DNA from 2 places in the Priestia sp. YIM B13490 genome. Region 2 is predicted to be linked to the other one. Evidence: a T-box and tRNA genes for the amino acid it is inferred to sense, from the RefSeq annotation. Region 2 holds a T-box; the other holds one or more tRNA genes.
What was found. The T-box of region 2 lies ahead of pheS (phenylalanine--tRNA ligase subunit alpha). A T-box ahead of a tRNA ligase gene usually reads a tRNA of that ligase, here a tRNA-Phe.
Positions count from the first base shown of each region.

Region 1 (16,378 bases), on a different contig from region 2:
AAAAGCAATGTTCCTTGAAGAACTAGGCATCGAACAGTCAGGTCTAGATCAGCTTGTACGTGCAGCGTACGACTTACTTGGATTAGCTACGTACTTTACAGCTGGTGAGCAAGAAGTACGCGCATGGACGTTTACACAAGGTATGAAAGCTCCTGAGTGTGCAGGTATTATTCATACAGATTTTGAACGCGGATTTATTCGCGCAGAAACGGTGTCATATGAGGATTTATTAGCTGCCAAAACAATGGGAGCAGCTCGTGAAGCTGGAAAAGTACGTTTAGAAGGAAAAGAATACATCGTAAAAGACGGAGACGTTATGCATTTCCGCTTTAACGTATAAGATTAAAAGCCGAAAGGAGATATCTTCTTTCGGCTTTTGTCGTTGGCTAAAATATTAGCATATATTTACGAAACAGCCCGCAATGCGTATTGCTTTGCCTATGGTAGTATGCTATAATTTTAATTCGTGAGTAATATTTTATTGCTCCTTGCCCATTTCGGGCCGTTAGACCAAAAGGAGGTGACAGTGATGAGAAAGTATGAAGTAATGTACATCATCCGTCCAAGCATTGATGACGAAGCAAAGAAAGCATTAGTTGAGCGCTTTAACGGCGTATTAACTGATAATGGTGCTGAAATCGCAAATGTTAAAGAATGGGGTAAACGTCGTTTAGCATACGAAATCAATGATTTCCGTGACGGTTACTACATGATTCTTGACGTGGCGGCTACTTCAGAAGCAGTTTCTGAATTTGATCGTCTTGCGAAAATCAACGAAGACATTATCCGTCATATCGTTGTTAAACAAGAAGCATAATTAAACGTTTAAATAAATTGGGTTTTATTTCCTTAAGGAGTGGTTCTGATGATGAATCGCGTAATTCTCGTAGGACGCTTAACCAAAGATCCTGAATTACGTTATACCCCGAGTGGAGCAGCGGTTGCAACATTCACTTTAGCGGTAAACCGCACATTTACAAATCAGCAAGGTGAACGTGAAGCTGACTTCATCAACTGTGTTGTATGGCGTCGTCAGGCTGAAAATGCAGCCAATTTCCTTAAAAAAGGAAGTTTAGCTGGTGTTGATGGTCGACTACAATCTCGCAGTTACGAAGGACAAGACGGTCGTCGCGTATACGTAACGGAAGTTGTAGCGGAAAGTGTGCAATTTTTAGAGCCGAAAAGTGGCGGTGGGGATACGCAACGCAGTAACTTTGCTAACACTGGAGGATCTGGACAAGGCTCTCCATTTGGAGATAATCAGAACCGTAACTCAGGTAATCAAGGTTATACTCGCGTTGATGATGATCCATTTGCAAATAATGGCGAGACAATTGACATTTCAGATGACGATTTACCGTTTTAATTCGCAGTAGATTATCCGGAGTATAAAATTTTATAGAAACTTTTAAGCGGAAGGAGGCGTATCAAAATGGCAGGTGGACGTAAAGGTGGACGCAACAGACGTCGTAAAGTTTGTTTCTTCACAGCAAACGGCATCACTCACATCGATTACAAAGATGTAGATATGCTTAAAAAATTCGTTTCAGAGCGTGGTAAAATTTTACCTCGTCGTGTAACTGGAACAAGCGCTAAATACCAACGTAAATTAACGATCGCTATCAAACGCGCTCGTCAAATGGCATTATTACCATATGTTTCTGGTGAATAATGAACGGTATAAAAAGAGGCAGTAAGGATTCCCTTACTGCCTCTTTTTACATTACATAGGTGCTCTTTTGTCAAATAGTTGCTTCTTATGAATTGAATCGATAAAATAAATAATAGTCTATATCAACGAGGTGAAGTTGTGAAAGGAATTCGATATATTACAGAAGGAGCAGCTCTTTTAGCGCTGTTTGTGGCGCTGTTGCTTTTTTCACTATACATACCTGTTGTGGGAACCATTTTTCAACTAGCGCTAGCTGTTCCATTTATTGTGTATACCGTTCGTCATGGGTGGAAAAAGGCAATATTATTTTTAGTAGTAGGGTTGTTATTGACTTTGTTATTTGGAAATGTGTTGACTCTTCCTTTTACATTTGTATTTGGTATTGGTGGATTAGCAATAGGAATGCTTTACCGACAAAAACAAAAAAGGTATACCATTTTACTAGGCGGCACGGTTGCGTTTAGTTTAGGTTTACTTTTATTGTTCGTAGGAGCAAACATCGTTTTTAATGTTAATCTAATGGAGCAAATAAATAATGCTTTAGATCAATCGATTAATCAAAGTATTGAAATGATGAAAAGTTTAGGACAAGACGTTAAGGAATCTCAAATTGACCAAATGAGAGATGCATTTGATATGTTTAAAAATCTGTTGCCTCTATTAATTGTTATGGGTGGAGTTATTCTGGCCTTTTTCTCTCAGCTTATTGCTACGCCTATTCTTAAAAGAACAGGTTATGAGGTGCAAGCATTCCCGCCTTTTCGTGAATTTAAACTTCCTAAAAGTATTCTATGGTATTATTTGATTGCATTAATTTTATCCTTCCCATCTTTTAATATTGAACAAGGTACATTTATGTACGTAGCTATTATCAACATCGTGATGGGACTGCAAATGCTAGTCGTGTTACAAGGGATCTCTTTTATTTTCTATTTCTCACATCAAAAAGGGTATGCCAAAGCAATTCCAATTGTTGTAACAATTTTAGCATTAATTATTCCAATTATCCTTCAAATTGTGCGCATCTTAGGTATAATTGATTTAGGGTTTAATTTAAGAAAACAATTAGACACAAAAAAGTAGATATTGTGGAACTTAAAAAAGTAGGAGCTGAAATGGATGCCTGTCTTTACAAAAAAGAACGTCATTCGCTATCCATTTTACTCATTGTATAGTATAGCTCTGATTTTAGTAGGTATCGTGACCTATCATAATTGGATCATAGGAATGATAGGCTTTATATTACTATTAGCCTGTCTTTTTCTATACATGAGAATGGAGCGAATGCTGTCCGATGAGTTTGAAACCTATATTTCAATGCTGTCTCATCGGCTGAAAAAAGTAGGCGAAGAGGCATTAATGGAAATGCCGATTGGGATTATGCTGTTTAATGATGAATATCAAATTGAATGGACGAATCCTTTTCTAGCATCTTGTCTCGGTGAAGACACACTAGTGGGAAGATCATTATACGATGTAGCCGAAAGTATTATTCCACTGATCAAACAAGAAGTGGAAACAGAAGTTGTCACGTTGCATGATCGGAAATTTAAAGTGGTGATTAAACGAGACGAGCGCTTACTGTACTTCTTTGATATTACAGAGCAAATAGAAATCGAAAAATTGTATGAAGAAGAACGAACAAGTTTAGGTATTATCTTTTTAGATAATTATGATGAACTAACGCAAGGAATGGATGATCAAGTTAAAAGTAACTTGAATAGTCAAGTAACCTCTATGTTAAATAGTTGGGCTCAAGAATACGGTATTTTTATTAAACGTACGTCTTCCGAGAAATTTATTGCGATTATGAATGAACAAATCTTAATTCATTTAGAGCGAAGTAAATTTTCTATCTTAGACCAAGTTCGTGAAGAGACGTCTAAACAAAATATACCGCTTACATTGAGCATTGGTATCGGAGCTGGTTCTGCTGATTTACCTGAGCTGGGTGCTTTAGCTCAATCTAGTTTGGATTTGGCCTTAGGTCGAGGTGGAGATCAAGTAGCGATTAAACAGCCGAATGGAAAAGTAAAATTCTTTGGGGGCAAGACAAACCCAATGGAAAAACGGACGCGCGTGCGTGCAAGGGTTATTTCTCACGCGTTAAAAGAGCTCATTACAGAGAGTGGAAAAGTGATTATCATGGGTCATAAGTATCCGGATATGGATGCTGTAGGAGCTGCTATTGGGATATTAAAAGTAGCGCAAGTCAATCAGAAAGACGGTTTTATCGTATTAGATCCTGATCATATTGATACAGGTGTTCAGCGAATGCTAGAAGAGATTAAAAAGAAAGAAGGCCTGTGGGAACGATTTATTACGCCTGAAGAAGCCTTAAATCTTGTGAGTGATGATACTCTTTTAGTAGTAGTAGATACGCATAAGCCGTCGCTCGTTATTGAAGAAAGGTTATTAAATCGTATTGAAAATGTCGTGGTCATTGATCATCATAGACGAGGAGAAGACTTTATCGAAGATCCTCTTCTTGTCTATATGGAGCCATATGCTTCCTCGACAGCAGAACTCGTTACTGAGCTTCTTGAATACCAGCCAAAACGATTTAAAATTGATATGCTAGAAGCAACAGCACTTTTAGCCGGTATTATTGTCGATACAAAAAGCTTTACATTACGCACGGGATCTCGTACGTTTGATGCAGCGTCCTTTTTACGTTCTCAAGGCGCAGATACGGTTCTTGTTCAAAAGTTTTTAAAAGAAGATATCACGCAATATGTACAGCGAGCACGCTTTATTGAACATGCAGAGATTTATACAGCAGGTATTGCCATTTCACGAGCTGAACCAAACAAAATGTATGATCAAGTGTTAATTGCGCAAGCTGCAGATACGCTGCTTTCAATCAGCGGAGTGGTTGCTTCGTTTGTTATTTCTAAGCGACGGGATAATCTAATTGGCATTAGTGCGAGATCGCTTGGAGATATCAATGTACAAGTTATTATGGAAAGTCTCCAAGGCGGAGGCCATTTAACGAATGCTGCTACTCAGCTTCAAGACATTAGTTTGGATGAAGCTGAAGAACGGCTTAAACAAGCAATTGATGAGTACTTAGATGGAGGTAAAAAATCATGAAAGTAATTTTCTTAAAAGATGTAAAAGGAAAAGGCAAAAAAGGTGAAGTGAAAAATGTTTCAGACGGTTATGCACATAACTTCTTATTAAAAAATGGTTATGCTGTTGAAGCTACAGGCGGTAATGTGAAAGTATTAGAAGCACAAAAAAATAGAGAGCAAAAAGATGCAGCTGCAGAACTTCAAGCAAACAAAGAGTTAAAAGCAACTCTTGAAGAACTAACAGTTGAATTAACAGCAAAATCTGGTGAAGGTGGCCGTTTATTCGGTTCTATCACAAGCAAACAAATTGCTGAAGAATTAAAGAAAAAGCACAAAATTAAAGTAGATAAGCGTAAAATTGAATTAAATGATGCAATTCGCGCATTAGGCTACACAAATGTACCGGTTAAATTACATCCGGAAGTAACGGCTACAGTAAAGGTACACGTGACTGAACAAAAATAAACGTAAGATTGAGAAATAAGTAAATAATATAAAGGGTTGGCGCGGACTTGTATTTGTTCGCGCCAACATTTATGATGAAAGAAAATACTGAAAGAATATAAGAGGGGCATAGAAATATGAGTGATCTTTTTGCTGATCGTCTTCCGCCTCAGAATATTGAAGCAGAGCAAGCGCTATTAGGGGCCATTTTCTTAGAGCCTTCTTCTTTAACCTTAGCATCTGAACTGCTAATACCTGAAGATTTTTACCGGGCATCGCACCAGAAAATCTTTACATGTATGCTGAAACTTTCTGACCAAGGTGAACCGGTTGATTTGGTAACGGTAACGTCTGAATTAGCTGACCAAAAAATCCTAGAAGAAGTTGGCGGCGTATCGTATTTAAGTGATTTAGCTAACTCTGTTCCAACGGCTGCAAACGTAGAGTATTACGGTAAAATCGTAGAAGAAAAGTCGATTTTACGCCGTTTAATTCGTACTGCAACGCATATTGCTTCAGAAGGATATGCAAGGGAAGACGAAGTGGAAGTTTTATTAAATGAAGCGGAAAAAAACATTTTAGAAGTAGCACAGCGTAAAAACAGCGGTGTGTTTCAAAATATCAAAGATGTACTTGTACAAACGTACGATGATATCGAAGTTCTTCACAATCGAAAAGGTGACATTACAGGTATCCCAACCGGGTTTAGTGATTTAGATAGAATGACAGCAGGGTTCCAGCGAAATGATTTAATCATTGTAGCGGCCCGACCATCGGTAGGTAAAACGGCTTTTGCCTTAAATATTGCGCAAAACGTTGCAACGAAAACGGATGAGAACGTAGCCATCTTCAGTTTAGAGATGGGTGCTCAGCAGCTTGTTATGAGGATGCTGTGTGCCGAAGGAAATATTGATGCACAAAGGCTGCGTACAGGTTCGCTTACAGCTGATGACTGGGGAAAGCTCACGATGGCAATGGGATCTTTGTCCAATGCAGGGATTTATATTGATGATACACCGGGTATTCGTGTAGGTGAAATCCGTTCTAAGTGCCGTCGCTTGAAACAAGAAGGCGGGCTTGGGATGATTTTAATTGACTACTTACAGCTCATTCAAGGAAATGGACGAAGCGGAGAAAACCGACAGCAGGAAGTATCTGAAATTTCGCGTGCGTTAAAATCTTTAGCTCGTGAATTAGAAGTTCCTGTTATCGCCTTATCACAGCTTTCCCGTGGAGTAGAGCAAAGACAAGATAAGCGGCCAATGATGTCTGATATCCGTGAATCCGGAAGTATTGAGCAGGATGCCGATATCGTAGCTTTCTTATATCGTGAAGACTATTATGAAAAAGATACAGAAAATCAAAATATTATCGAGATTATTATAGCCAAGCAGCGTAACGGTCCAGTTGGAACCGTACAGCTTGCCTTTGTAAAAGAGTACAATAAATTCGTTAATCTCGAGCGGCGCTTTGATGACGCAGGAGTGCCGCCTGGTGCATAAAACCTCTCAATATGAGAGGTTTTATTTTATTGTTATCGCATTCGTTCCGCAAAATACGATATATTTGTAATAACTTTTGTTAAATCGTTCGGATTTAATTGACTTTAGTGTGATAAATTGATACACTTATCCATGGTTAAATTATGTCGTAGTGAGCTGTTGCTTACTAAGCGGAGGTGCTTAAGATATGTCTTCAGTCGTTGTAGTAGGAACACAATGGGGAGATGAAGGAAAAGGGAAGATTACAGACTTCCTATCAGAAAATGCAGAAGTGATTGCACGTTACCAAGGTGGGAACAATGCAGGTCACACAATTAAGTTTAATGGTGAAACTTATAAGTTACATTTAATTCCTTCAGGTATTTTTTATAATGACAAAACGTGTGTAATTGGAAACGGTATGGTTGTCGATCCAAAAGCGCTTGTTCAAGAATTAAAATACTTACATGATCGCGGTGTAACAACAGAAAACTTACGTATTAGTAACCGAGCTCATGTGATTCTTCCATATCATTTAAAATTAGATGAAGTTGAAGAAGAACGTAAAGGTGAAAATAAGATTGGTACAACGAAAAAAGGTATTGGACCAGCTTATATGGATAAAGCAGCACGTGTTGGTATTCGAATTGCCGATTTACTAGACCGTGAAGTATTTGAAGCAAAATTAACACAAAACTTAGCTGAAAAGAACCGCCTTCTTGAAAAAATGTATGAAGTAGAAGGCTTTACATTAGAAGAAATTTTAGATGAGTACTATGAGTATGGTCAACAAGTTGCAAAATATGTTGTTGATACATCAGTAGTATTAAATGATGCGTTAGACGAAGGACGTCGTGTACTATTTGAAGGCGCACAAGGTGTTATGTTAGATATCGACCAAGGAACATATCCATTTGTTACATCTTCAAACCCAGTAGCGGGTGGAGTAACAATTGGTTCTGGTGTAGGTCCATCTAAAATCAAACACGTTGTAGGTGTATCAAAAGCGTATACAACTCGTGTTGGTGACGGTCCTTTCCCAACTGAATTAACAAACGAAATCGGTGATCAAATCCGTGAAGTAGGACGTGAATATGGTACAACAACTGGTCGTCCTCGCCGTGTAGGTTGGTTCGACAGTGTAGTTGTACGTCATGCTCGTCGCGTTAGCGGAATCACAGATTTATCTTTAAACTCAATTGATGTATTAACGGGAATTGAGACATTAAAGATTTGCGTAGCTTACCGTTATAAAGGGGAAGTTATGGAAGAATTCCCTGCTAGCTTAAAAACACTTGCAGAATGCGAACCTGTATATGAAGAGCTTCCAGGTTGGACAGAAGATATTACGGGTGTGAAAACATTAGATGAGTTACCTGATAACGCTCGCCACTACTTAGAGCGCGTGTCTCAATTAACAGGTATTCCTTTATCTATTTTCTCTGTAGGTCCAGATCGTACACAAACAAATGTATTACGTGGTGTATATAGCTAAATAAAAAAGGTTAGCTCCTCGTGAGCTAACCTTTTTTATTTATAATTGGTGCTTTGTTAACAAGATTTTTTAAAAAAGCTCAATAATAAAAAGAAAGTTTTAAAAAAACTATTGCATTCATATGAAATATCATGTTATTATAATAAGCGTCGCTAAGAGATATAACATGAGCCATTAGCTCAGTTGGTAGAGCATCTGACTTTTAATCAGAGGGTCGAAGGTTCGAGTCCTTCATGGCTCACTTTTGTTACAACGTGGCCCGTTGGTCAAGCGGTTAAGACACCGCCCTTTCACGGCGGTAACACGGGTTCGAATCCCGTACGGGTCATTTTAATATTTTTAATACATAGCATATAGACTGAGGTCCCGTGGTGTAGCGGTTAACATGCCTGCCTGTCACGCAGGAGATCGCGGGTTCGATTCCCGTCGGGACCGCCATTTTGGCTCGGTAGCTCAGTTGGTAGAGCAAAGGACTGAAAATCCTTGTGTCGGCGGTTCGATTCCGTCCCGAGCCATCAAAAAGCATGACTTTATTTAAAGTCATGCTTTTTTCTTTTATTTACATTTAAAAGAAAACGTTATTTGCTTTGTATCTCTTTTGTGGTAATATATTACTTTTGTATTTAGAGATGGTTGAAAATCATATATCTTCATGTATAGTAGAGGATGAACTTGTGACGTTTCAAGGGTTATCAAGTATAATAAAACTACGGTATTCAAACAGTATGAATACTATCTTTTATATTTTGCTTCAACTAATAAAGGAGAACGATGATCATGGATAAACGTATTTTAGTCGTAGATGACGAAAAGCCGATTGCAGATATTTTAAAGTTTAATTTGCAAAAAGAAGGTTACGAAGTATTTTGTGCTTATGATGGCGTAGAAGCACTTGAAAAAGTGGAAGAAGTACAGCCTGAAATGATTTTATTAGATATTATGCTTCCTCAGAAAGATGGAATGGAAGTTTGCCGAGAAGTGCGCAAAAAATATGATATGCCAATTATCATGTTAACAGCAAAAGACTCTGAAATTGACAAAGTTTTAGGTCTAGAATTAGGTGCAGATGATTATGTAACTAAGCCGTTTAGTACGCGTGAATTATTAGCACGTGTAAAAGCTAATTTACGTAGACATCAGCAGGTAGCTGTTCCAACGGAAGAAAGCGAAACGAATGAAATTACGATTGGAGCACTTGTTATTCACCCAGATGCTTATATCGTGTCTAAGCGCGGAGAAACGATTGAACTGACTCACCGTGAATTTGAGCTGCTGCATTATTTAGCGAAGCACATTGGACAAGTCATGACGCGTGAACACTTGCTTCAAACTGTATGGGGTTATGACTATTTTGGTGATGTGCGTACGGTAGATGTAACAGTTCGAAGATTACGTGAAAAAATTGAAGATAATCCAAGCCATCCAATGTGGATTGTAACAAGACGTGGAGTAGGCTATTATTTACGCAGCCCAGAGCAGGAGTAATTTTAGATGAAGAAAGTAAGGCTCCTGCAATCTATTCATTTAAAGTTTGTATTGATTTATGTGCTGCTCATTTTAATTGCGATGCAAATTATTGGGGTCTATTTTGCACGACAATTAGAAAAAGAATTAGTTAACAACTTTCGAACGTCTCTTCAAGAGCGGACAGACTTGCTGACGTATAATATTGGACAAGAAATGGTGAAAAATCGTGATGATGATTCACCCACTCTTGAGGAAGACTTAAAGACTATTTTACGAGATTTTGCTTCAAGACCCAATTTAGCTTCAAATGATATGAATGACATCTCTGAAGTAAGAGTCATTGACCAAAATAGAAGAATCATTGCTACATCGAACTCAAATCCTCAACAGATCATAGGTAAAAAGACTAATGATTTAGCGATTACAAATGCGTTGTTAGCAGGAACAAACTCTGATAATGTATTTGTTGATCAAAGCGGACAGCGAATCAGAGTTATGATACAGCCTATTCGTTTACAGGATAAAGTAGGTGCCAGTCAATCAAATTCAACTAATAAAAATGGAAAAGTTCAGTCTAGCGAAGAAATCTTAGGTGCTATTTACTTAACAGCTTCCATGGAGCCTGTTTACGATCAAATGAGTAATATCAATCAGATCTTTAAAGCAGGTACGGTGATTGCTCTTTTTATTACAGCTATTTTAGGCGTGTTTTTAGCTCAGACGATTACTCGTCCAATGTCTGAAATGAGAAAACAAGCACTTGAGATGGCCAAAGGAAATTTTACTAGAAAAGCTAAGGTATACGGGTATGATGAAATTGGTCAGCTAGCTCTCACATTCAACAACTTAACAAGAAAGCTTCAAGAAGCACAGGCAACTACAGAAGGGGAGCGCCGTAAGCTTAGTTCGGTATTAGCTCATATGACGGACGGCGTTATTGCCACGGATCGAAAGGGAAGAGTAATTTTAATTAATGATCCAGCTGCCGCTATGCTAAATGTTTCACGTGAAACGGTTTTGTCTGATCCAGTTGTTTCCCTACTAGATCTTGAAGAAACGCATACGTTTGAAAGCTTGCTCGCTAATCAAGAGTCATTAATTTTGGACTTTAGTACAAAATCGGATCCCTTTATTTTAAGAGCTACCATTTCCGCTATTCAAAAAGAGACCGGTTTTATTAACGGGATTATCATTGTCTTGCATGATATTACAGAGCAGGAGAAAATTGATCAAGATCGCCGAGAATTCGTAGCGAATGTTTCACATGAATTGCGTACGCCGTTAACAACGATGCGCAGTTATTTAGATGCGCTTGCAGAAGGAGCATGGCAAGATAAGGACTTAGCTCCAACATTTTTAAATGTAACGCAAACGGAAACAGAACGAATGATTCGTCTCGTTAACGACTTGCTTCAATTATCTAAGCTAGATAGCCAAGACTACCGATTTAGTCGTGACCCAATCAATTTTGTGAAGTTCTATCATTACATCATTGATCGCTTTGAAATGACAATTGAACAAGGCATTTCGTTCGTGCGCGACTTGCCAAATGAAGCAATCTATGTCGCTATCGATCAAGATAAAATTACACAAGTATTAGATAACATTATTTCCAATGCAATAAAATATTCACCTGAAGGCGGAACCATTACATTTTCAATTGCTCAGCATACGCATGAAATTGTTGTGAGCATTAAAGACCAAGGTATGGGAATTCCAAAATCAAATTTAGCTAAAATTTTCGAACGTTTCTATCGTGTAGATAAAGCACGAACGCGTAAATTAGGCGGAACAGGATTAGGGCTTGCTATTGCCAAGGAAATTATTGAAGCACATGATGGACGTATTTGGGCAGATAGTCAGGAAGGAAAAGGAACAACGATTTACTTTACTCTTCCGATTGAAAGTGAGAATGATGACGAATGGGAATGAGATATGAACATATCAAAACGGCCATCTTAGTTGTTCTCGTCGCTTCCAGTTTAATTATGACGTATCATATATGGACGTATCAGCCTTCTTATAAGGTCATTTCAAAAAATCAACATTTGCAGGAAGTTGAAGTGAGTTCAAAAAGTAAAATAGAAGATCATATTCTTCCAACAGAAGTTCTCTATCATCGAAACGATAATCACTACATGTCTCACGACGAAGATGATGTAAACAAATGGGTAAATGAAATGAAAAAGTGGAAATTTTCGAACGTGACGGACGTTTCGGATGCTATTTCTCCTGATGGATTTTTAAATTATGTCCATGGCAGTAATTCTATTGAAGTGCTGTATCCAGACGCGCTGCCTTTGAAAACATTTCAACAGCTTTTTTCATTTTCTCAAACGTCTTTGCCTAATCAAACATTTGACCGTGTACTCATTAAAATTAAGCGTACACCTTCATTTTTCGTGAGCGTGTATCTTGTGAATTATGAGCAAAAAAAGATTTATTCGGTTACAGTCAAGAATTTGGCCAAAGATGATATCAAAGAATTAGAAGATAAGATGAAACGTACGTATGCCCCGAGCTTTGTATATAAAGAAAACAAAAATCGGTATATCTTCCTTCCAGAAAACAATATCACGATGAATAGTGAAGTCTACTATACGAGCATGAGGCATTTAGATATTGAAAAATATAAGGAAGCGCTTTTTAACAACCCAGACTATGCACGGAAAGAAACGTCTACAAACCGAGATGTCTACACCGAAGGTACAAAAGTGATTAATGTTAATACGAAGACAGATGTGATGGAATATGTGAATCTTGTAAATTCCACGACCGAAGTAATGGAAGATTATAATTTAATAAACCGCAGCTTTAGCTTCGTTAATGACCACGGCGGCTGGACGGAATCTAATTACAGGTTCAACAGCTGGAATCGTATTACAAAAGAAATTAGCTATCGTTATTATAAAGATAACTATCCAGTGTACAGCAATCAGGGAATGACTGAAATATATCAAAGATGGGGAAATGCGGAGATTTTAAATTACCGTCGTCCTCTTTATCGTTTTGTGAGAGTACAGGATTCGAGTGTAGAAAAGCTGCAGTCATCTCAAAAGGTGATTCAATTAATTGAAAAACACCAAAACTTTGACCCGAATCTGTTAAAAGATATTTCAATAGGCTATCAGCTAGAAGAAGTCTCCCAGCAGCCAAAAACCGGTGAAAAGACGGTTGAGTTTAATTCTAACTCTGTCAAACTCGTTCCTTCTTGGTTCTATTATTATAATAGTAAGTGGTATCGAATTGCACCGCCGACCGAAGGAGGCGATAACGATGGATTGGAATAGAACAAAAACCATCTTTATTTTCACTTTCTTGATCCTTAATATTTACTTAGGCTATCAGATTTTTAAAACTCATCAAGAAGATCAGTACTCTCTATTTGTGGAGTCGAGCGTTGAAGAACAATTAACGAGTGAAGGCATTGAATATAAACATTTACCTGTAGATGTGAAGGAAGCTTCGTCGTTAAATGCTAAAAGCAAACTGTTTAAAGATGAAGATTTAAAAAAGCTTAAAGAACAAAAAGCAGCGCTGCTTGAGGAAAAAACAATTCGAAGTGTACTAGACAAACCTTTTTCAGTACCTGAAAAAAGTCCCGAAGCAAAGCTAAGTCAATTTCTAAAACGGTATGTGCTCTCGGGTAAGGATTATGAGCTATGGAATGTTAACAAAGAGAAAAAAACAGTTACATTCTTTCAACAATATAAGAAGCATAAAATCTTTGATAATGAAAATGGCATGATTATTGCTCATTTAAATGATAAAGGTGAAATTATTTCGTATGAACAAACAATGCTAGGTTCTGTGAAAACGTTAGATGATGAGCAGGATGTTTTAACGCCTTTAAAAGCATTAGAAAATTTGTTTTTGAAGGGTGAATTGAAAAAGAAAGATTCTGTAACAAAAGTAGAGTTTGGGTACTATACGTTTGATCTGCCACTACTAAATTCTCAAGTTTTAGCACCAACTTGGCACATTGTTGTAAATGGAGATACGAGTTATTTTGTAAATGCCTTTGAAGGGCAGATTATTAAAAAAGGAAATAAATAAGTATTTGGAGTGAGATAAATGAGCCTGCATTTCAGCGTGCTAGCGAGTGGGAGCACAGGAAATGCGATTTTAGTAAGTGATGGAGAACATTCCTTACTAGTTGATGCAGGGCTGAGCGGAAAACAAATGGAAGCTCTATTTCAACAAGTAAATCGCAATATCCCGGATTTATCAGGAATTTTAGTGACTCATGAACATAGTGACCATATTAAAGGACTAGGTGTTCTGGCACGTAAATATAAGCTCCCTATTTTCGCAAATGAAAAAACGTGGAACGCAATGGATGGCTTGATTGGCAACATTGATACAGAACAGAAGTTTCACTTTGAAATTGGCCAAACGAAATCGTTTGGTCAATTGGAAGTGGAGTCTTTTGGCGTTTCGCATGATGCTGCAGAGCCTATGTTTTATGTCTTTCATCAAGGATCTAAAAAATTAACCCTTATTACGGATACCGGCTATGTAAGTGACCGCATGAAAGGTACGATTAAAAATAGCGATATGTACGTATTTGAAAGCAATCATGACGTTGAAATGCTGAGAATGGGGCGATACCCTTGGAGCATTAAAAGACGAATTCTAAGCGACGTGGGACATGTATCAAATGAAGACGCGGCTCTTGCAATGGCAGATGTGATTGGAGATCAAACCAAACGCATTTACTTAGCGCATTTGAGTCAAGACAATAACATGAAGGAAATTGCCCGCATGTCGGTTGCACAAGTGTTACAACAGAAAGACATCAATGTAGAGGACAATATTCTCCTATGTGATACTGATCCAAAAAGACCAACTGATATTGTTTATGTATAGTCTCTAGAAAGGAAGCGAAAAATAACTTCATTTAGTACGTGAATGCAGACATTCACGATGATAAATGAAGGGTTCGGTGATAGTGTGGAACATTATGATGAAGGCCAAGAGCCAAATAGTCGGCCGCCTAAACGCCGCAGAGGATATTTCGCTTCTGCTCTGATTGGAGCAATTATAGGTGCACTTATTGTACTGCTTCTTATGCCAGCCTTGGTGAGGAACGGGATTTTACCAGATGGGTGGATGACGGATGAAAATAGAGATGAACAAACAGGGTCTACCATTCAAAAGTCAGTATCTCTTGACGTCACTACGGCCGTCACAAAAGCTGTTTCTGAAGTCAATGCAGCAGTTGTAGGAGTTGTAAACATTCAGAACTCTGAAAGCTTTTGGAATGATGAACGAACTGATGCCGGGACGGGCTCAGGTGTTATTTACAAAAAACAAGGCAACAAAGCTTATATTGTGACAAACTATCATGTCATTAAAGGCGCTAACGAAATTGAAGTGAGCTTCAGTAACGGTACAAGGGTATCGGCTAAAATTCTTGGCAGCGATGATTTAATGGACTTAGCAGTTCTTGAAATTGACGCAGGCCACGTGACAAAAGTGGCTACCTTCGGAAATTCTGATAAGCTTAAAGCTGGTGAACCAGTGATTGCTATCGGAAACCCGCTAGGCCTTCAATTTTCTGGCTCCGTTACACAAGGAGTTGTCTCAGGGGTTAACCGTGTCATTCCTCAAGATTTGAATGGCGATGGAAATCCTGATTGGCAATCAGAAGTTATTCAAACAGATGCCGCCATTAACCCTGGTAATAGCGGGGGTGCTCTTGTTAATATTGATGGTGAATTAATCGGTATTAATTCCATGAAAATTGCTCAAGAAGCAGTAGAAGGCATTGGTCTTGCGATTCCAATCAACATGGCTAGGCCCATTATTAATGACTTAGAACGATATGGTGAAGTCAGACGTCCGTATCTTGGAGTTAGTACACTATCATTAAGTGAGGTATCAGGGTATCATTTAAAAGAAACCCTTAAGTTACCGCATGATGTAGTAAACGGAGTCGCTGTTCTAAAAGTTGAGCCAGGTTCGCCAGCCGCTAAAGCCGGATTAAAGGAATATGATGTGATTGTTGAGTTAGATCACAGCAAAGTAAGGGACATTGCGACACTTCGCAAACACCTCTACATTGAAAAAGAAATTGGCGATAAAATGAACGTAACGTTCTATCGCGATGGCAAAAAGAAATCCACAGAAGTAAAATTAACGCGTCAAATGAAGTAAAATAAAGTTATCCACAGGGGATAAACTCCTGTGGTTTTTTAATGAAAAGAATAGAGAAAGGAAGATAAATACATGAAGATATATTGCTGTTTAGAACATACAGAACTAGCGCTGGATGTAATGGTAGATGAGATTGAGCTAGCGCCGGTTTTTGAAAAAATAGAAAATTCCACTGACAAAAAAAGCTGTGAATATTGTGAAAATGAAGCTGTATATGTAGTAGGGAACTAATATTCTTATACAAAATGTGGATATAACATGTGGATATGTGGATAATATCTGTGGATAAGAGATAAAGGAGAGGAGAATAGCCTGTGAATATCTCTATTATAACCATTGGAAAGCTAAAAGAAAAATACTTAAAACAAGGTATTCAAGAATATTTAAAGCGTTTATCAAGCTATGCAAAAGTGGAAATTATTGAGCTTGCAGATGAAAAAGCGCCAGAAAACTTAAGTGAATCTGAAATGGAACAGGTAAAACAAAAAGAAGGAGAGCGCATCTTAGCGAAAATCTCAGACGATACTTATGTGATCGCATTAGCTATTAACGGAAAACAAAAGTCTTCCGAGGAACTCGCAAAAGA
Region 1 is NZ_JBHZOT010000006.1:23,051-39,428, forward strand. It holds gene ychF (redox-regulated ATPase YchF) at 1-340, shown strand, start outside; gene rpsF (30S ribosomal protein S6) at 530-817, shown strand; gene ssb (single-stranded DNA-binding protein) at 866-1,366, shown strand; gene rpsR (30S ribosomal protein S18) at 1,433-1,672, shown strand; gene ACFX4R_RS18290 (YybS family protein) at 1,811-2,755, shown strand; gene ACFX4R_RS18295 (DHH family phosphoesterase) at 2,792-4,765, shown strand; gene rplI (50S ribosomal protein L9) at 4,762-5,211, shown strand; gene dnaB (replicative DNA helicase) at 5,328-6,692, shown strand; gene ACFX4R_RS18310 (adenylosuccinate synthase) at 6,880-8,166, shown strand; tRNA gene ACFX4R_RS18315 (tRNA-Lys) at 8,335-8,407, shown strand; tRNA gene ACFX4R_RS18320 (tRNA-Glu) at 8,423-8,494, shown strand; tRNA gene ACFX4R_RS18325 (tRNA-Asp) at 8,529-8,604, shown strand; tRNA gene ACFX4R_RS18330 (tRNA-Phe) at 8,609-8,681, shown strand; gene yycF (response regulator YycF) at 8,944-9,651, shown strand; gene walK (cell wall metabolism sensor histidine kinase WalK) at 9,658-11,565, shown strand; gene ACFX4R_RS18345 (YycH family regulatory protein) at 11,556-12,923, shown strand; gene ACFX4R_RS18350 (two-component system regulatory protein YycI) at 12,910-13,689, shown strand; gene ACFX4R_RS18355 (MBL fold metallo-hydrolase) at 13,708-14,502, shown strand; gene ACFX4R_RS18360 (S1C family serine protease) at 14,560-15,792, shown strand; gene ACFX4R_RS18365 (CxxH/CxxC protein) at 15,865-16,023, shown strand; gene rlmH (23S rRNA (pseudouridine(1915)-N(3))-methyltransferase RlmH) at 16,107-16,378, shown strand, end outside.
Region 1: it has a tRNA-Phe gene. The T-box ahead of pheS (phenylalanine--tRNA ligase subunit alpha) is inferred to sense a tRNA for this amino acid. The anticodon was not compared.

Region 2 (16,378 bases):
ATGGTTTCTCATAAAGGACTTCGAGATACAGTGGTAGATGTGGCAGATGAATTAAATATTCCATATCAATTTGATGCAATCGCTGGAGGCGGTACGGACTCAGGTTCTATCCATATTTCAGCTAACGGGGTGCCAGCACTTTCAATTACGATCGCAACTCGTTATATCCATTCTCATGCAGCGATGCTTCATCGTGATGATTATGAAAATGCAGTTAAATTAATTGCGGAAGTAATTAAACGCTTAGACCGAAATACGGTAAACGCAATTACGTATAATTAAAAAAAGCTCATTCTCCTAGGAGAATGAGCTTTTTGCTGTACATAGGACAAGGCTATTTATTTTAAACCGTTTTCAAGCGTTGTCAGAATTTCTTCTTTTTCTGATTCTGGAGACTTTTCCCAAAGCACCTCAAATAAAACACCAAGTCCAGGGAGCATTTTTTCCTCGCCGCTTTGAATAGCGTCAGAAATTGTAGCTTCAAGCTCTTCTTTTGAGTTTCCTGAAACGTTTGCAATAACAGCATTTCGTAAATTAAGATCCATCATTTTCACCTCAGCTATCGTAAAGTTACCAATAGTTTTTGTTTTCTTTGCGATTTCTATGTACAATAAAGTGAAACTTATCTAATGATTATTGAGCAAAATGTAATCGAACTATTTATTTTTATATAGATAAAGGAGTTATGTTTGTGAAACAAATTGATTCAGTTAAAAATCCGCAGGTAAAAGCGTGGAAAAAGCTGCATAATAAAAAAGACCGTGATAAGCAGGGCCTTTTTATGGTAGAAGGCTTTCATTTAGTCGAAGAAGCTATCAAAAATAAGGATTGCGTAAAGGAACTAATTATACGCGAATCGATCGAAGTGCCAGCACAGTGGAACATAGACGGTATTGAAATAACCGTTGTCAACGAAGCAATAATCAAATTATTATCTGACACCGAAACACCTCAAGGAATTATCGCTGTGTGTTTTCAAACGAAGCATGCAGAAATCATTCATACAGCACAGAAAGTATTGCTTTTAGATGCGGTGCAAGATCCAGGTAACCTAGGTACGATTATTCGAACCGCTGATGCTGCCGGAGTGGACGCTATTATCGTTGGAGAGGGCAGCGTGGATGTGTACAACCCAAAAGTCGTTCGTTCAACGCAAGGAGCTATTTTTCATCTTCCAATTGTAAAAAGCGATTTACTCGAAATGATTTCACTGTTAAAAGAAAGAGGAATAGCAGTTTACGGCACGTCTCTACAAAATGGAAAGGTCTACTCATGCGTAAAACCTTCAAACGAATTTGCGCTGATTGTGGGAAATGAAGGAAACGGCGTAAGCGAGAAAGTGCTGGAACAAACGGATCAGAATCTGTACCTTCCCATCTATGGAAAGAGCGAGTCGCTAAATGTTGCCATCGCTTCTGGAATCTTACTTTATTATTTACGCGGAATGTAGTTGCATCGAGAACGTGTTTTCACTATAATAATACAATAGTTACATATGTAAAAAACGATGAAAGAGAGCAGTAGCTTATGTCCGTTTATGCAGGGAGAAAATGCCGCGACTGAAAGCATTTTTATAAATGTAATAAGTGAATTCACCTCTTGAGTTGACACTTAGACCATCTTACATAGATGTAAAGGTGTTCCGGAGATTCCGTTAACTTGAATGAAGTGAACTGTATACGTCTGTGTATATAGTTAACAAGGGTGGTAACGCGACTAATCCTCGTCCCTTTTTTGGGAGGAGGTTTTTTTATTTGTCATTTTTTACGTTAAAAGGAGGAATAAGTGATGAAAGAACGTTTACAAGAACTTCAACAAGAAGCAATTGCAAAAGTCGAAGCAGCAAGTGCTTTAAAAGAATTAAACGACGTACGCGTAGCTTATTTAGGAAAGAAAGGCCCTATCACAGAAGTGCTTCGCGGTATGGGAAAACTTTCAGCTGAAGAGCGTCCTGTAATGGGAGCACTTGCAAATGAAGTGCGTGAAGCTATTGCATCTAAAATTGAAGAAAAACAAACGGCGTTAGAAGCAGCTGAGGTAGAGCGTAAACTTGCTTCAGAAACAATCGACGTAACGCTTCCAGGACGCCCTGTTAAAGCAGGTACGCATCACCCGCTAACAAGCGTGGTTGAAGAAGTAGAAGATTTATTCTTAGGAATGGGCTATGAAGTAGCAGAAGGACCGGAAGTAGAGCAGGACTACTATAATTTCGAAGCGCTGAACTTGCCAAAAGGTCACCCAGCACGTGATATGCAAGATACGTTTTATATTACGGAAGAAACGCTTCTTCGCACGCATACATCAACTGTTCAAGCTCGTGTTATGAACAAGAATGAAGGCAAAGGACCTGTTAAAATTATTTGCCCGGGTAAAGTGTACCGCCGCGATGACGATGATGCTACGCATTCTCATCAATTCATGCAAATTGAAGGTCTTGTAGTAGACGAAAACATTCGTATGAGCGATTTAAAAGGCACGCTTGAAGTATTTGTGAAAAAGATGTTCGGTGCAGACCGTGAAATTCGTCTTCGTCCAAGTTTCTTCCCGTTCACTGAGCCGTCTGTAGAAGTAGACGTATCGTGTGCAAAATGTGGAGGTAAAGGCTGTAATGTATGTAAACAAACAGGCTGGATTGAAATTTTAGGAGCTGGCATGGTTCATCCAAATGTCCTTGAAATGGCTGGATACGATTCAACTAAATATCGTGGTTTTGCTTTTGGAATCGGTGTAGAGCGTATTGCTATGTTAAAACACGGCGTGGATGATATTCGTCATTTCTATACAAATGATGTTCGTTTCTTAGATCAATTTAAACAAGTATAAAGGAGGGGCTACGATGTTTGTATCTTATCGTTGGTTACAAGAGTATGTTGACTTATCAGGCGTAACGGCAGAAGAGTTAGCAGATAAAATCACAAAAAGTGGAATTGAAGTTGAAGGTGTAGAAAACTTAAATAAAGGCATCAGCGGAGTGGTAATTGGTCACGTTGTAGAACGTGAACAGCATCCAAATGCTGATAAATTAAGCCGCTGTCAAGTAGATCTTGGCGGAGGAGAAATCGTTCAAATCGTGTGCGGAGCACCAAACGTGGCACAAGGTCAAAAAGTAGCGGTTGCAAAAGTGGGAGCTGTACTTCCAGGTAACTTTAAAATCAAGCGTGCTAAGCTTCGCGGTGAAGAATCGAACGGTATGATTTGTTCTCTTCAAGAGCTTGGCATTGAAAGCAAGCTTGTGGCAAAAGATTATCAAGAAGGCATCTTCGTGTTCCCAAGCGATGCTGAAGTAGGAGCGGATGCACTAGATGCATTAAACTTAAACGATGAAGTATTAGAACTAGGGCTAACACCAAACCGTTCAGACTGCTTAAGTATGTTAGGCGTAGCACATGAAGTGGCTGCTATTTTACGTCGTGAAGTGAAGTATCCGTCAGTAAACGTGCAAACGTCTGATGAGCAAGCAGCTGATTATATTTCCGTTAAAGTAGAGGCAAAAGAAGACAATCCGCTTTACGTAGCGCGCGTTGTGAAAAACGTAAAAATTGCTCCGTCACCATTATGGATGCAAACGCGTTTAATGGCAGCTGGTATTCGACCTCATAACAACGTTGTTGATATTACCAACTATATTTTGCTTGAATACGGCCAGCCGCTGCATGCTTTTGACTATGATCGTCTTGGTTCAAAAGAAATTGTTGTACGTCACGCGTCAGAAGGCGAAAAGTTTGTAACACTTGATGATCAAGAGCGCGTATTAAAAGGCAATCAGCTTGTCATTACAAACGGCAGTGAGCCGGTAGCTCTTGCAGGTGTAATGGGCGGAGCGAACTCCGAAGTAAAAGACGATACGGTAAATGTTCTCATTGAATCAGCTTACTTCAAAGGCTTAACGGTTCGCCAAGCTTCAAAAGACCACGGTCTTCGCAGTGAGGCAAGCGCTCGTTTTGAAAAAGGAATTGATCCTAACCGTACGCGTGTAGCTGCTGACCGCGCAGCAGAATTAATGGCTGAATACGCTTCAGGTGAAGTGGTAAGCGGTACTGTAGAAGTAGATACACTAACTGTGGAACCTGCTGTTGTAGCTGTGTCACTTGGCCGTATTAACGATGTGCTTGGTACAGAGCTATCAATGGAAGAAGTACAAGACATTATGAACCGTCTTCAATTTGAAAACAAAGTGGAAGACGAAACCATTGTTGTAACAGTGCCAACTCGTAGAGGCGATATTACAATTGAAGAAGATATCGTCGAGGAAGTAGCGCGTATGTATGGCTATGACAACCTTCCTACAACGCTTCCTGTAACAGTGGCAACTCCAGGAAGACTAACAGAGTATCAGCTTGGACGCCGTAAAGTTCGCCGTTTCTTAGAAGGTGCGGGACTAGCACAAACAACAACATATTCGCTAACGAGCGCTGAAAAAGCTACTCAGTTTGCACTAAATGCAACAAGTACGATTGGTCTAGCAATGCCGATGAGTGAAGATCGCAGCATCCTTCGTCAAAGCTTAGTGCCTCATTTGCTAGAAGCAGTGAAGCATAATAATGCTCGCCAGTCGGATTCTATTGCGCTATACGAAACAGGCTCAGTGTTCTTATCTAAAGGTGAAGGAGAATTACCGGATGAGCAGGAGCGCGTAGCTGGTGCAATCACGGGTCTATGGCATGCTCACGGCTGGCAAGGTGAAAAGAAAGTCGTTGATTTCTATGTGATTAAAGGTGTACTAGAAGGGTTATTTGCACAGCTTGGTTTGGAGAAACGAATCTCATATGCTCCTGTTAAAAAAGACGGTATGCACCCTGGACGTACAGCGGCTGTATGGTTAGATGAAAAAGAAATTGGATACGTAGGTCAAGTTCATCCTGTTGCTCAGAAACAGTATGGTCTTCGTGAAACATACGTATTTGAATTACACCTTCAAGAGCTATTAGCTGCAGATGTCGAAGAAGTTCGTTATTCAGCTATTCCAAGATTCCCATCTATTACACGTGATATTGCACTTGTGGTAGATAAAAACGTTCTTGCAGGAGAAGTTCAGCGCGTCATCTATACGACGGGCGGAGAACTTTTAAAAGACGTGACGGTATTTGATCTATATGAAGGCGAGCGTATGGAAGAAGGCAAGAAATCTGTAGCTTTCTCTTTACGATACTTAGATCCTGAACGTACATTAACTGATGAAGAAGTAGCAAAAGCACATGGTGCAGTGTTAGAGGCTGTAGAAAAAGAATTTGGTGCAACGCTTCGTTCATAAGAATAAGAAAAGAGATGTGGATTTCCACATCTCTTATTTTTTAGCTAATTTTAAAGCTTTTTCCGTATTAGCAAAATGAATTTTAGCTAAAGAGTTCAGCGCATTCACGCCATGTTTCTTAATGATTTTAGCAGCGGCAATATCAACTTGTGCGCCAGCTCCGCGAGGAATAACCATCCCGGTCTTTTCCGTCAGCAAATCCATTTGTTTTAAAAATGCGTATCTGGCAATAATGGAAGCAGCAGCTACAGATAAATGAACGCTTTCTCCTTTTGTGCTGAAAAAGACATTTTCTTTGATAATTTCTTTTTCCTTTACCACGTGTTTATAATAGGTGTTTTTTTCGACAAACTGGTCAATTAAAATGGCATCGGGTTTTTCAGGATCCAATTTTTTTAACACGTTGGATAAAGCTTTGTTGTGCAACAGAGCTTTCATTTTACCTTGTGACATGCCTTTTTCTTGAAATGCATTATACTTTTCGTTATGTAAAACAAGCAAACTATAGGGAATAAAAGAAACAAGCTGCTTGGCAATTTCAATAATTTTAGCATCTGTTAACTCTTTTGAATCTCGTACTCCTAATTCTTTTAACAAAGGAAGCTGCTCTTTTTGAACATAGGCAGCAACTACGGTCATAGGACCAAAATAATCTCCTGTCCCTACTTCGTCAGAACCGATGACTGATAGTGAGCTGAAGTTTGATGGGAGGTGTGAGACAGGAGCCTTTTTCGCAGCATCTAAAGAGCCTCCCCACTTAGACGCTTCTGTTTCAGCTTCTTTTCCTTGAAAAAGTACTTTTCCAGAGCGGTACGCAGTGATAGAACAGCCGGGAGTTTTAGCCGAAAAAATACTTCCCTGCGGCAGTTTGGGCTGCAGATAGGATGTGTAATGAAGCTTCATTTTAGCTATTCTATCAGCTGATACCTTAATAACAGCATGTGACATAATGCTTCACTCCTTTCGGGGTATTTTAGTTTACTTTATAAGCACTATCCCTTATGATAGCTTAAATATAGATATGTTTCCATTGAAGTCTTCTTCGTGGTATGATAGGGATTAGGATTTTTCGTGGAACGGAGGATTTTCTCGTGTCAAGACAAGATAAAACACGTGCGACAGTTGACATCTTTGGTCAGCAGTACAGCATCGTCGGTAGCGAAAGTACAAGCCATATTCGACTTGTCGCCTCTATAGTGGATGAAAAAATGCGTGAAATCAGTACTAAAAACCCTTCTTTAGATATCAATAAATTAGCAGTATTAACAGCTGTGAATGCTGTACACGAATATATAAAACTGAAAGAAGACTATGAGAGACTTGAACAAAAACTTTATGGAAAAGAGGAATGACTGAGTCAATGCTTAATATCATTTTAATTATATTGCTTCTTCTAGGCTTTGTAACAGGTCTTAAAAGAGGATTTATTTTGCAGCTCATTCATATTGTCAGTTTTGCGGTTTCGTTTATCGTCGCTTATATGTTTAGTGGAGATTTGGCAAGCCGACTTCGCTTGCTGATTCCGTTTCCGGACAATATTCAGCAGCAAAGTGTCGCATCGTTTGTATTTGATTCTGGAACAATAGAAGACGCTTTTTATCGAATGATTGCATTTGCGATTTTATTTTTTGCTACTCACATTGTACTTCGCCTTGCAGGCTCTGTTTTAACGGCTTTAACCGAATTGCCAATTCTGCGCCAGTTAAATAAATGGGGCGGAGGTGCACTTGGATTCGTTGAAGTGTATATCATCGTTTTTATTTTGTTATACATTGGAGCCGTGATTCCTGTAAGTGAAATTCAAACGCCAATTCAACAGTCTTCAATTGCAATCAATATCGTACAAAATACTCCATACTTATCGTCTGCGATTCAAGATTTGTGGACTCAGTATGGTGTAATGTAATGAAATTACAATAGCTTGTTGAGAGGGTGTGTCGAAAGTGTCATAATACTTTTGAGATACCCTCTTTTTTTATCGCAGTCTGATCTGCGGTTTTCATGAGGATAAAAGTATGTCTAGATGAAAACTTGAGAGAGTAAATATGTCACTCATCATGTTTTTGAAAGTTTCGTTATTATGATAATAGGCTGGTGAAAAGAGATGAATAAAAAGGATATTATTAAATTGTTAGAAACAATTGCTACATATATGGAATTAAAGGGAGATAACCCTTTTAAAATTTCCGCTTTTCGAAAAGCAGCTGCAGCGCTAGAAACGGACGAAAGAACGCTGACAGAGATTGAGGATTTTACCAAGCTCCAAGGGATTGGAAAAGGAACGGCTGCAGTCATTACAGAGTATATGGAAACAAATGAGTCAAGCGTATTAGAAGAACTAAAGCAAGAAGTTCCTGAAGGACTTATTCCTTTGCTTAAGCTGCCGGGGCTTGGAGGTAAAAAAATCGCTAAATTATATAAAGAGCTAGATATTCGAGATATGGAATCACTGCATCAGGCCTGTATGGAAAATCGAGTGCAGGGACTAAGCGGTTTTGGTAAAAAGACAGAAGAAAAAATTATCGCTGCCATTGAAGAGTTTGGGAAGCGTCCTGATCGTTTGCCTCTTGCTTTTATGCTTCCAATAGCGGAAGAAATTTTAGAAGCCCTTAAACAGATGCATAGCATTGAGCGTTTTTCTCAAGCAGGGAGCATTCGCCGCATGAGGGAAACCGTAAAAGATCTTGATTTTATTATTTCAACAGCTGAGCCTCATGCTGTCCGTGAACAGCTAGTATCGCTGCCAAATGTGAAGGATATCATTGCAAATGGAGATACAAAAGTATCGGTAACGTTAGCCTATGAGTACGATGTGTCTGTGGATTTTCGGCTTGTAGAAGATAAAGCGTTTGCCACAACGCTTCACCATTTTACAGGATCAAAAGATCATAATGTGCGTATGCGTCAATTAGCAAAAGAACGCGGTGAAAAAATTAGCGAGTATGGCGTTGAAAATGCGGAGACAGGCGAAGTTATGACTTTTGAGTCTGAACAAGCATTCTATGAACATTTTGGGCTGTCTTTTATTCCGCCGGAACTTCGTGAAGATGGAACGGAAGTAGATGCATTTGTAAAGCCTCAAACCCTTGTGACCTACGGTGCCGTAAAAGGTGATTTGCATATGCACTCCACGTGGAGCGACGGGGCGTATTCGATTGAAGAAATGGCGGAAGCATGTCGCGCACGAGGCTATGAGTACATGGCGATTACAGACCATTCTCAGTATTTAAAAGTAGCTAACGGTCTAACGCCTGAACGCATTCGTAAACAGCGTGAAGAAATTAATCGTTTAAACGCACAGTTCGATGATTTTACAATACTAGCAGGAATTGAAATGGATATTTTGCCTGATGCAACACTTGATTATGATGATGAACTGCTAGCTGAGCTAGATTTTGTTATTGCGTCCATTCACTCTAGTTTTTCGCAATCACGCGAAGAAATTATGAATCGCTTAAAGCAAGCGTTAAACAATGTTCATGTAGATTTAATCGCTCATCCGACCGGTCGTTTGATTGGTCGCCGCAACGGATATGATGTAGATATTGATATGTTGATTGAATTAGCTAAAGAAACAAAAACGGCTCTTGAACTAAACGCGAATCCAAACCGTTTAGATTTAGCCGCTGAACACATAAAAAAGGCCCAAGAGGCAGGAGTTAAAATTGCTATTAATACAGATGCTCACAATCTAGACATGCTAGAGCATATGGAAATTGGAATATCTACTGGAATTAAAGGCTGGCTTAAACCAGAAACGGTATTAAATACGTATAGTCTCAAAGAATTAACCGCCTTTTTAAATCGAAATAAATAAGCAACAGGAGGAATCAGTTTTGCAATCACGTATTTTTCATGTACTAGAGTTTAATAAAGTTAAGGAACAGCTTCAGAAAAAAGTAGCTTCTTCTTTAGGCCGAGAAAAAGTAGCGAATTTGATTCCCTCGACTCAGTATGAAGAAGTAGTCAAATGGCAGGAAGCAACAGATGAAGCTACAACCGTGCTGCGATTGCGTGGCAACGTACCGCTAGGGGGCATTTTTGACGTTCGACCTAGCGTGAAGCGCGCTGAAATTGGGGGAACGCTAAGCTCTAATGAACTTCTTGATGTAGCAAGCACTATTTATGCTGCAAGACAAGTCAAGCAGTTTATCGAGCAAGTAGTGGAAGACGAAGATTTACAGCTTCCAATTATAACTGAACATATCGAAAAACTAATGCCTCTTCCTGAGGTAGAACAAACAATTAAAATGAGTATTGATGAGAATGGTACAGTGCTAGACGGTGCAAGCGACCAGCTAAGAGGCATTCGTCAAAAACTTCGCTCAACGGAGTCTCGTATTCGAGAAAAGCTAGAGAGCCTTATTCGCTCCTCGTCTGCTCAAAAAATGTTGTCAGATGCAATTGTTACCATTCGAAACGAACGTTTTGTTATTCCTGTTAAGCAAGAATATCGCAGTGCGTATGGAGGCATTGTGCACGATCAGTCTTCATCCGGAGCAACTTTATTTATTGAGCCTCAGGCGATTGTGACGTTAAACAATGAGCTTCAAGAAGCAAAAGTAAAAGAAAAACAAGAAATTGAGCGTATTCTCATTGCTTTAACCGTTCAGGTAGCGGAAGTGGCAAATGAACTCCGTCAAAACGTTTATCTGTTAGGTGAGCTGGACTTCATGTTTGCTAAAGGGCGCTATAGCCATGAGCTAAAAGCTTCAAAACCTAAAATGAACGATCGAGGCTATATTAAGTTAGTGAAGGCAAAACATCCTCTTATTGCACAGGAAGATGTCGTTGCCAATGATATTGAGCTAGGTGATCAATATACGTCTATCGTTATTACAGGGCCAAATACCGGCGGTAAAACCGTAACGTTAAAAACACTTGGATTATTTACGTTAATGGCTCAAGCAGGTTTGCAGATTCCTGCGCTGGATGGATCGGAAATGGCTGTGTTTAAACACGTATTTGCTGATATTGGAGATGAGCAGTCGATTGAACAAAGTTTGAGTACCTTTTCATCTCATATGGTCAACATTGTAGATATTTTACAAAAAGTAGATCACGAAAGTCTGGTCTTGTTCGATGAATTGGGAGCAGGAACGGATCCTCAAGAAGGTGCAGCGCTTGCGATTTCGATTTTAGATCAAGTATATGAAAGAGGCGCTCGCGTAGTTGCGACTACTCACTATCCTGAATTAAAAGCGTACGGCTATAACCGTGAAGGAGTGGTCAATGCTAGCGTAGAGTTCGATATTGAAACATTGAGCCCTACTTACAAGCTGCTGATTGGTGTACCGGGCCGAAGCAATGCTTTTGAGATTTCAAAACGTTTAGGTTTAAGTGCTGAAGTAATTGAACGTGCCAAAGGCTATATTGGCTCAGAAACAAATAAAGTAGAAAATATGATTGCCTCTCTTGAAGATAGCCGTCGTCAATCTGAACACGAGCTAGAAGAAGCTGAAGAGCTAAGAAAAGAGGCTCAGAAGCTTCATAAAGAATTACAGAGTCAGATTATTGAGTTTAATGAAAAACGAGATAAGCTGTACGAAAAAGCTGAAGAAAAAGCTCAAGCCACAGTTAAAGCAGCATCTGAAGAAGCAGAGAAAATCATTAGCGATTTGCGTAAAATGAGTCAAAAAAATCATGCGCTTGTAAAAGAGCATGAATTGATTGAGGCGCGTAAGCGTCTAGAAGATGCAGTTCCAACTCTTGAAAAAAGTAAAAAGAAACCGGCTGTGCCGAAAAAACAAGAGCGCACTCTTCAAGCTGGAGATGAAGTGAAAGTCTTAAGCTGGGGACAAAAAGGAACGCTTGTGGAACGAGTAAGCAATAATGAATGGCAAGTACAAATGGGAATTATGAAAATGAAGGTGAAAGAAAAAGACCTCGAATATATCAGTTCTCCAAAACCTGTAGAAACGAAGCCGCTTGCTACGGTAAAAGGAAAAGATTATCATGTAAATCTAGAACTGGATTTAAGAGGAGAGCGCTATGAAAATGCGCTGATTCGAGTTGAAAAATATATTGATGATGCTTTATTAGCCAACTATCCGCGCGTTTCGATTATCCACGGTAAAGGAACTGGAGCTCTTCGTAAAGGTGTACAGGAATATTTGAAAAATCATCGTTCTGTCAAAAATATTCGTTTCGGAGAAGCTTCTGAAGGAGGTTCTGGCGTTACGGTTGTGGAATTTAAATAAAAGAGTGCTGAAATAAAGGTGTCAGTCGATGCGCTGAACAAGCATATATGAAGATAGAAAATCCGACATGGCTCATGGACTATGCTGGGTTTTCTATCTCTTTTAAGAACGATACAAGTAAAGGAAAGAGACCTGTCAGTTCATTACGTGGAGCGTAATATAAATTAGGAGTGATGCAAAAATGAGGGATTTTTGGAAAGACCCGTATATTGAATCCGCCGCTTATTACAGCGTGGTTGTCTTGAGCATTGTCGTCTTTCTTGTTGTGTTTGAGCTCGTTACTAAGTATAAGAATTGGGAAGAGATTCAAAAAGGAAATATGGCTGTTGCGATGGCAACAGGTGGAAAAATATTTGGATTAGCTAATATTTTTCGCTATTCGATTGAGCATAACGACAACTTGTTAAGAATGCTAGGGTGGGGAATATATGGATTCGTTCTTTTACTAGTCAGCTATTTTATTTTCGAATTTTTGACGCCGAAATTTCGAATCGATGACGAAATTGAACAAGATAACAGAGCCGTTGGGTTTATTTCACTTGTTATTTCAATCGGTATGTCCTATGTAATAGGAGCAGGGATAGGATAGGAGAGAGTCATGGAGAAGTTAGCGAAAATTTTACTCGTTTTATGCGGAGTGTTTATGCTTATTGGTCTTATCTATTTATCTATATAGCTTTTCCTAACATCATGATGACAGCAAAAAAGCTGACCTTAAAGCAGGTCAGCTTTTTTAATGACTACTTCCATACGTCTTCAGCAATTGAAATCACGTGCTTTACTTTATCCCACTGCTGTTCTTCAGTTAGTAAATTTCCTTCTTCTGTAGAAGCAAATCCGCACTGGGGACTTAAACAAATTTGATCAAGAGAAACAAATTCTGCCGCTTCAGCAATTCGTTTTTTCACTGCTTCAGGATCTTCTAAATCTCCAAATTTTGATGTGATAAGACCAAGGACAATCTGAAGATCATCTCGCTTTACATGTCGAAGAGGTTCGAATCCTCCTGAGCGTTCATCATCAAATTCTAAAAATAGTCCATCTACGTTTAACTGACTGAAAATAGCTTTGGACGCATTTTCATATCCGCCGCTTGCTGTATAAGTGGACTGGAAATTCCCTCTGCAAATATGCATTGTAATGACCATATCATCTGGCTTATGCGCAATGGATTCATTGATCGCATTTGTAAAACGTTTCAGTAATTCTTGGGGCGTGAAACCTTTTGACGCGATTTGTTCTTGTCCTTTTTCTGAGAAAAAGACTGCCCACGCAGTATCATCTAACTGTAAATAGCGGCATCCGGCATCATAAAATGCTTGAATGGCTTTTTGATATGTTTTAACTAAATCAGCAAAAAATACATCCGTATCCGAGTAAGAAGACTCTTCAATATGACCTCTGAAAAATAGCATATTAGGACTTGGAATGGTGAACTTAGCTACGTGTTCTTTTCCAGCAGCTTGATGAAGAAATTTATAATCTTCAATCATAGGGTGGTGATTAAAATCTAGTTTTCCAGTCACTTTTATACCGTGAGCTTTTGTTTGGACTCCGTGAAACTGAATTCCGGACTCTGCTTCGTAAAGTTCTACGCCAACAAGCTCTGACAGAAAATCAAAGTGCCACCACGCGCGGCGAAACTCACCGTCTGTGACGGCTTTTAATCCAATTTGTTTTTGCTTTTCTACGAGTTTACGAATTTCTTCATCTTCAATTGCTCGAAGCTGTTTCTTTGTCATTTCCCCGTTTTCCACTTGTAATCGTGCTTGTTTGATACGCTCGGGACGCAAAAAGCTTCCAACGTGATCTGCTTTGAACGGTCCTTTAGTCAATGTTGTTGTCAATTCATACAGCTCCTTAAAAAAATCTAATTTTTATTATATACAAAAAATTCGGATAATGTACAGGGGTAAATCCAATTTTTATTTATTACGCTGCAGGATGAAAGAGTGATTAGGTAGGAAAGAGAACATTCAATAACGATTGCATCTAAAAAAAGAATGAACTATAATTTTAATTAGAAAATTCTAATTTTTTATTTTTTTTGAGGGAGAGGATGCGTGTGGAATCCACCGAAAAGATATGGCTTTCTCAATATCCGGATGAAATACCTGCTAGGCTTCATTATGAACAAAAAAATTTAGCACAGCTTTTTGAAGAAGCAGTTCAAAAGGATCCTAAAAAAAGCGCAATCTATTTTCTAGGGAAAAAAATGACGTTTTCCCAGCTGCATCAAGATTCTCTGAAGCTGTCATCTTACCTTATTGAACTGGGATTAAAAAGAGGGGATAGAGTAGCCATTATGCTTCCAAATTGCCCTCAAGCTGTCATTTCCTTTTATGCGGTTCTGCTTGCCGGAGGAGTAGTCGTTCAAACAAACCCTTTGTATACGGAAAGAGAGTTAGAGTATCAGCTTAATGATTCAGAAGCGACCATGATTATTGCACTCGATTTGCTATATCCGCGTGTAGTAAAAATGAAAGCGTTAACAAAAATAAAACACGTAGTCATCACCTCTATTCAAGATTATCTCCCATTTCCCAAAAACATAATGTATCCATTTATTCAGCGCAAACAGCAGAAGATAAGCGTGGATGTGAGTCATACGGAGACTACTCATTTATTTAAACGTATTATAGATGAATCCTCTCCCGCAGTATGTAACGCTGAGGGAATTTCAGACGAAGATATCGCGATTTTACAATACACCGGGGGAACAACAGGTTTTCCAAAAGGAGTCATGCTTACTCATAAAAACTTGGTAGCCAATGCAACGATGTGTTCACATTGGTTATACCGCTGCAGGCATGGAAAAGAAAAAGTGCTTGGAATTATCCCATTTTTTCATGTGTATGGTTTAACAACGGTTCTTGTTTTATCGGTTTTGCAAAACTATGAGATGGTTCTTCTGCCTAAATTTGATGCAAAAACGACGCTCAAAACCATTCATAAGCAGCAGCCTACTTTATTTCCAGGTGCGCCGACGATTTACATTGCATTATTAAACCATCCTGATTTAGCAAAATACAACTTATCTTCTATTGATTCATGTATGAGCGGTTCGGCTCCACTTCCTGTGGAAGTGCAGGAGCAGTTTGAAAAGCTCACCGGAGGTAAATTAGTGGAAGGATATGGATTAACGGAAACCTCTCCTGTTACTCATGCTAATTTTCTTTGGAAAGAGAGGATACCAGGAAGCATTGGAGTGCCTTGGCCAGACACAGATGCCAAAATTCTCTCGTTTGAAACAGGTAAAGAAGCTGCTGTAAGCGAAGTAGGAGAAATTGCGGTTAAAGGTCCTCAGGTAATGAAAGGATATTGGAAGCAGCCTGAAGAAACGGAGGCTGTTATGCGAGACGGATGGTTGCTAACAGGTGATGTTGGCTATATGGATGATAAAGGTTATTTTTATGTAGTAGATCGGAAGAAAGATATTATTATTGCCGGGGGATATAATATCTATCCTCGAGAAGTTGAAGAAGTATTATATGAGCATGAAAAAATTCAAGAAGCTGTAGTGGTGGGTGTTCCTGACCCATATAGAGGAGAAACGGTGAAGGCTTACATTGTATTAAAAAATGGTGTAAGATGTACTGAAGAAGAGTTAAATGAGTTTTCTAGAAAGTATTTAGCTGCTTATAAAGTTCCGCGCCTTTATGAATTTCGAAATGAGCTTCCCAAAACAGCGGTCGGTAAGATTCTGCGACGAGCGCTGATTGATGAAGAAAATGAAAAGCATAAAAAGGCGACGTAATCGATCGTCGCCTTTGATTTTTTTCCTGAAACATAATTGACAGATACTTGCGGTTTCTTTATTATAAAGATATGAATGAATAATCATTCATATTTTAAAGGAGCGTATAAGATTGAGAAGAAATAAGCCAAAGTATAAACAGATTATCGATGCAGCTGTAGTAGTAATAGCAGAAAACGGATACCACAATGCTCAGGTTTCTAAAATTGCTAAGCAGGCTGGAGTTGCAGACGGTACGATATATTTATATTTTAAAAACAAAGAAGATGTCTTGATTTCCTTGTTTCAAGAGAAGATGGGACAATTTGTAGAAAAAATTTATGAAGAACTGGCGGGAATTGAAACCGCGGCAGAAAAACTTCATGTGTTAATTGACAAACATTTTTCGTTTCTAGCGGAGGATCATCATTTAGCTACAGTGACCCAGCTCGAACTGCGTCAATCGAACAAAGATTTAAGATTGAAAATTAACGATGTATTAAAAGATTATCTGACTCTCATTGATTCTATTTTGCAGACAGGAATCGAAACGGGTGAGTTTTCTGAAAATATAGATATTCGTCTTGCGCGACAGATGATTTTTGGAACGATTGATGAAACTGTCACAACATGGGTAATGAACGATCATCGATATGGTCTAATAGAATCGGTAGATAAAGTCCATTCCCTGCTGTTAAACGGCTGCAGCGGCTCATAATCGTAAGTGAGCCTGCTGCTCCCCTGCGAGGGGAAAAGCGCAAGGTAATGAAAATAGAAAGAAAGGGTGGCGTAAACAAATGGAAATTATCCAGGTTGAAACTGTTGATGCAATAAGTTTCATTACGTTGAATAGACAACCTGCTAACGCTTTGTCTCAAGACTTATTAAAAGATCTTTCAAGTGTTTTAAAACATTTAGAAGATAGTAAAGAGACAAGGGTTATCGTCATTAAAGGTGAAGGGAAATTCTTTTGTGCCGGTGCTGATATAAAAGAATTCACATCACTTCAGCAGGAAAAAGAATACGAGAAGCTTGCTGTTAACGGTCAAGAGCTCTTTGAGTATATTGAAAATTACCCAAAACCAGTGATTGCAGCTATTCATGGAGCTGCTTTAGGCGGAGGGTTGGAGCTTGCTATGAGCTGCCATATCCGTTTGGTAACAGAAAATGCTAAGCTGGGCTTGCCTGAGC
Region 2 is NZ_JBHZOT010000004.1:205,498-221,875, reverse strand. It holds gene ACFX4R_RS15480 (M42 family metallopeptidase) at 1-282, shown strand, start outside; gene sspI (small acid-soluble spore protein SspI) at 339-545, opposite strand; gene ACFX4R_RS15470 (TrmH family RNA methyltransferase) at 686-1,450, shown strand; T-box leader at 1,499-1,734, shown strand; gene pheS (phenylalanine--tRNA ligase subunit alpha) at 1,789-2,823, shown strand; gene pheT (phenylalanine--tRNA ligase subunit beta) at 2,837-5,251, shown strand; gene rnhC (ribonuclease HIII) at 5,285-6,199, opposite strand; gene zapA (cell division protein ZapA) at 6,343-6,603, shown strand; gene ACFX4R_RS15445 (CvpA family protein) at 6,600-7,157, shown strand; gene polX (DNA polymerase/3'-5' exonuclease PolX) at 7,356-9,068, shown strand; gene ACFX4R_RS15435 (endonuclease MutS2) at 9,088-11,451, shown strand; gene ACFX4R_RS15430 (DUF350 domain-containing protein) at 11,633-12,040, shown strand; gene ACFX4R_RS15425 (5-methyltetrahydropteroyltriglutamate--homocysteine S-methyltransferase) at 12,192-13,298, opposite strand; gene ACFX4R_RS15420 (AMP-binding protein) at 13,511-15,208, shown strand; gene ACFX4R_RS15415 (fatty acid metabolism transcriptional regulator FadR) at 15,321-15,905, shown strand; gene ACFX4R_RS15410 (enoyl-CoA hydratase) at 15,985-16,378, shown strand, end outside.